DNA from 2 places in the Kitasatospora sp. CB02891 genome. Region 2 is predicted to be linked to the other one. Evidence: riboswitches for the same ligand, from Rfam matches in the RefSeq annotation. Region 2 holds a riboswitch; the other holds the start of a gene.
What was found. A riboswitch is a leader RNA that binds a small molecule or an ion and turns the genes downstream of it on or off. The one in region 2 is predicted to bind glycine.
Positions count from the first base shown of each region.

Region 1 (2,389 bases), on a different contig from region 2:
TGGGTGCGGCGGGCGATGTCGGCGAGGCCGTCGGGGCCGTGGTAGACGGCGTACATGGAGGCCATCACGGCGAGCAGCACCTGCGCGGTGCAGATGTTGGAGGTCGCCTTCTCGCGGCGGATGTGCTGCTCGCGGGTCTGCAGGGCGAGCCGGTAGGCGCGGTTGCCGTCGGCGTCGACGGAGACGCCGACCAGGCGGCCGGGCAGGTTGCGGGCGTACTCGGCGCGGACGGCGAGGTAGCCGGCGTGCGGGCCGCCGAAGCCCATCGGGACGCCGAAGCGCTGCGAGGTGCCGCAGGCGATGTCGGCGCCGAGCTCGCCGGGCGAGCGCAGCAGGGTGAGGGCGAGCAGGTCGGCGGCGACCGCGACGACCGCGCCGAGCTCGTGCGCCTGGTCGATGACCGGCTTGATCTCGCGCACGGCGCCGGACGCGCCGGGGTACTGGAGCAGCACGCCGAAGACGCCGCGCTCGGCGATCTCGGCGGGGATGCCGTTCGACAGGTCCGCGGTGACGACCTCGACGCCGGTCGGCTCGGCGCGGGTCTGGATCACGGCGAGGGTCTGCGGCAGGGTGTCGGCGTCGACCAGGAAGACGCCGCCCTTGACCTTGGTGACGCGCCGGGCCAGGGCCATCGCCTCGGCGGCGGCGGTGCCCTCGTCGAGCAGCGAGGAGCCGGAGGTGGCCAGGCCGGTCAGGTCGGCGACCACGGTCTGGAAGTTGAGCAGGGCCTCCAGGCGGCCCTGCGAGATCTCCGGCTGGTACGGGGTGTACGCGGTGTACCAGGCGGGGTTCTCGAGGACGTTGCGCAGGATGACCGGCGGGGTGAAGGTGCCGTAGTAGCCGAGGCCGATCATCGAGGTGAGGACCTGGTTGCGGCCGGCGAGCTCGCGCAGCTCGGCGAGCACCTGGGCCTCGCTGCGGCCGGCGGGCAGGCCGAGCGCGGTGAGGCTGCGGATGGCGTCGGGCACGGCCGCGTCGGACAGTTCGTCCAGCGAGGTGTAGCCGACCTGGGCCAGCATCTTCTGCTGGGCGTCGCTGTCGGGGCCGATGTGGCGGTGCTCGAAGGGGCTGGCCTGCTCAAGGTCGCTGAGCGTCGGCTGGGCGTTCATGGGGGTCGGGCCTCCTGGTCGCGGACCGGCGGTGGTACGCACGCCGGCCGGCCGCTGTGGGAGCGTCGGGGCGCACGAACCCGTCAGCCTCCCCCTCTGTCATCGGTACCTGAGAGCTTCGCGCGCCCGGGTGGTGCCCCGGTCGGCTTGCACCGTCGGCGAGGGCAGCGTCCGATGGCTTCGGTGCCGGCGGTCCTGCCCTGCTTTCCAGAGTGACCTGGTCCCACTCGGTACGGATGCCTGAGAGATTCCGGGGAGGGGTTGCTCCTTCGGCGTCCCGCAACCCCCTTGATCAGGGGGCCGGGACTCTCCCGAGCGGGCTCGGCGGTCGCCGCCCAGGGTACCAGCGCCGACCTGGTCGATCACCGTGACGGCCCTGCGATCGACCCCGGACGGCGGCGCCCGGGGCGACACCGTCCGTTACGTGGCTTTTGGTGTGGAATAGCGGCCCGGCACGCTCCTCCGGCCGCTCCCCCGACGGGTCCCCCAGGAGCAGCGGCGGGAGGACAGCGTGCAGACCGATATCGATCCGCGCGACCTGATCGGACACAAGGCGGTCGACCGGAACGGTGACAAGATCGGCACGGTCGACGAGGTCTACCTGGACGACGCCACCGGCGAACCGGAGTGGGCGGCCGTCCGGACCGGGATCTTCGGCCGGGACGCCTTCGTCCCGCTGGCCACCAGTGAGTTCTCCGGCGACGAGCTGCACGTCCCGTACGACAAGTCACTGATCAAGGAGTCCCCGGACTTCGGCGTGGGCCAGCACCTCTCCCCGGAGCAGGAGCTGGAGCTGTACCGCTACTACGGGCTGAACACCTCGGGCGACGAGGAGCCGTCCGTCCGGTTCACCGCCGGGCCCGCCCCGGAGCCGGCCCCGAAGGAGCACTCGGAGCAGGTGGCCGACCGCGACTTCGGCGAGGTCGCCTCCTCCCCCGGCCCGGTCCAGGGCCCGGCCCCCGCACCCTTGGGCTTCGCTCGGCCCGACCCGGCCCCCGAACGGCCCGCGGCCCGGCCCACCGAACAGCCCGCGGCCCGGCTCGCCGAACAGCCCGTCGAACGGCCCGCCGAGCCGCCCGCCGCCCGGGCGGACCGGCAGAAGGCGCTGGAGATCACCTGCCGCGAGGAGCGCCTGGACATCACCACCCAGTGGCACAACACCGGCACCACCCGGCTGCGCAAGTACGTGACCACCGAGGTGGTGGAGCGCCGGGTGCCGGTGGTGCGGGAACGGGTGCGGGTGGAGCGGTTCCCGGTGTCGGACGCGGAGCGGGAGGCGC
Region 1 is NZ_NNBO01000023.1:13,665-16,053, reverse strand. It holds gene gcvP (aminomethyl-transferring glycine dehydrogenase) at 1-1,109, opposite strand, end outside; glycine riboswitch at 1,328-1,433, opposite strand; gene CG736_RS38475 (DUF2382 domain-containing protein) at 1,621-2,389, shown strand, end outside.
Region 1: linked by a shared signal. The riboswitch ahead of gcvP (aminomethyl-transferring glycine dehydrogenase) and the one ahead of gcvT (glycine cleavage system aminomethyltransferase GcvT) in region 2 are both predicted to bind glycine.

Region 2 (2,389 bases):
GGGGCGGGTTGGCCTCGGCCGCGGCGGCGGCCTCCTCCAGCGCCTTGCGGCCGACGAACTCGCCGCCGTTGGCGGTCTTGTCGAAACGCACCACCCGGCCGAGGCCGGCGTCGAACGGGGTCAGCTCGGTGGACAGCTCGTGCCCGTACAGCGGCATGCCGGCCTCCAGGCGCAGCGTGTCGCGGCAGGACAGGCCGCACGGGACCAGGCCCTCGGCGGTGCCGGCCCCGGTCAGCGACGTCCACAGGTGCTCGGCGTCGGCCGGGGCGCAGAAGATCTCGAAGCCGTCCTCGCCGGTGTAGCCGGTGCGGGCCAGCCAGACCTGACGGTCCGCCACGGTGGCGGGCAGCAGGGCGTAGTACTTGAGGCCGGGCAGGTCGGCGTCGGTGAGCTTGGCCAGGATGCCGTTGGCCTCCGGGCCCTGGACGGCGAGCAGCGCGTAGGCGTCGCGGTCGTCGCGGACGGTGGCGTCGAAGCCGGCCGCGCGCTCGGTCAGGGCGTCCAGCACGACCTGGGCGTTGGAGGCGTTGGCGACCACCAGGTACTCGTCGTCCGCGGTGCGGTAGACGATCAGGTCGTCCAGGATGCCGCCGTCCTCGCGGCAGATCATGGTGTAGCGGGCGCGCAGCACGCCGAGGGCGGAGATGAAGCCGACCAGCGCGTGGTCGAGCAGGTCGCCGGCCTGCGGGCCGGAGACGGTGATCTCGCCCATGTGCGAGAGGTCGAACAGACCGGCCTTGGTGCGGACGGCGAGGTGCTCCTCGCGCTCGCTGCCGTAGCGCAGCGGCATGTCCCAGCCCGCGAAGTCGGTCATGGTGGCGCCGAGCGAGCGGTGCAGCGCGTCGAGCGCGGTCAGGCGGAGGGACACGACAGGACTCCCGGGATCTGGAAACGGGCAGGCTGGGGCGAATCTCCCCGTCTGTCGTCGAACCTGAGAGCTTCACCGCATCCCGGACAGGATGGCGGTTTGCACCGTGGGTGGGCGCACGGCGCGGCCGTGTCCACTTTCCAGATCTGCCTCGCCCGGGCGGTAGGGGGGCCTGAGAGATTCCGGGGAGGACTTGCTCCTTCGGCGCCGGTCGCGACCGTGGTGACGGTCGTTCCGGCTCTCCCGCGCGGGTTCGAGCGGCCGGTATGAAGTTTGGGCGGGCCCATCATGGCATGCCGCGAGCCCCTGGTGGGAGTGGGGTTCGCCGACAGTCGCCGCCGGGCGCCCGCGCGCGCCGCTAACCTGATCGCAACCGTGAGTGTGGAGGGGCGAGATGGGGTTCCCGCTGGGTCAGGTTCCGGAAGGCGGGAGCTGGCCGGCCAACGAGCTGGAGCAGGTGCTGATGGCGGCCCTGGGCGATCCGGGCGCGACGCCCCGGGTGATCGAGGTGCTGGCGCGCAGCCAGGTGTGGATCCCGCTGCCGTCCGGCGCCGACCCGCAGTCCGGCGCGCTGGACCTGCCGACCCTGGAACTCGCGGGCGCGCCCTACGTGCCGGTGTACAGCTCGCAGGAGCTGTACCTGCAGCACGCGCCGGGCATCCCGTTCGCGATCGCCCCGATGTGGGAGTTCGCCCGGGGCCTGCCGCTGGGCATCGGCATCGCGGTCAACCCGGAGGCGCCGGTGGGCATCCCGGTGCCGCCGGAGGGCGTCGGGGAGCTGCGGCGCGGCCCGCGCGGCGACCAGTGGGAGGCACAGGGCGTCACCGAGGGGGCCCGGGTGGCGCTCAAGGAGCCCGAGCCGCACCAGGAGCCGTTCGCCTTCCTGGCCGCCGCCACCGGGGAACTCGCCGCCCTGCCCGGCGTGCTGACGGCCCGTCGGGCGCTGGCCCGGGTGGAGGGCGAGTCGACGCTGCTGTACATCGGCGTCCAGCTGGACCCGGTGGACCCCGCCGACCCCGGCGACGTCAACCTGGCGCTCGGCCGGGCGCTCGGAACCGCGGCGCCGAGCTGGGGCGTCCACCTGGTGCTGCTCGACCTGGTCGCCGACCCGGTGGTGGACTGGCTGCTGGGACGGGTACAGCCCTTCTATGCGCGGTCGTGACCCCGGACGTCTTTTCGCGGGCCCGGATCCGGGACGGCGGCATGACGGCTGTCGGGCGCGCCCCATAGGGTTGCCCCGGCACACCGCGGCGCGGTGGACGTGGACGAGAAAGAGGGCGGCGACGTGACGGGAGCAACCGGCGACCCGGGCGCGATCGAGCGCGCCCTCGCAGCGGTCGCACCGGAGCGCTGGGAGGCGTACGAGGGGCTGCTGCGCGCCCTCGCCAACGGGCAGGTCTGGATGCTGCTGTGGCACGGCAGCCCGGGCAGCCCGGACGCCCAGTACGGGAACATGGACGTCGGCGGGCACGGCTATGCGCCCTGCGTGACGTCCCCCGGGCAGCTGGCGGCCAGTGGCTG
Region 2 is NZ_NNBO01000010.1:54,389-56,777, reverse strand. It holds gene gcvT (glycine cleavage system aminomethyltransferase GcvT) at 1-868, opposite strand, end outside; glycine riboswitch at 1,019-1,124, opposite strand; gene CG736_RS22135 (enhanced serine sensitivity protein SseB) at 1,263-2,030, shown strand; gene CG736_RS22130 (enhanced serine sensitivity protein SseB C-terminal domain-containing protein) at 2,154-2,389, shown strand, end outside.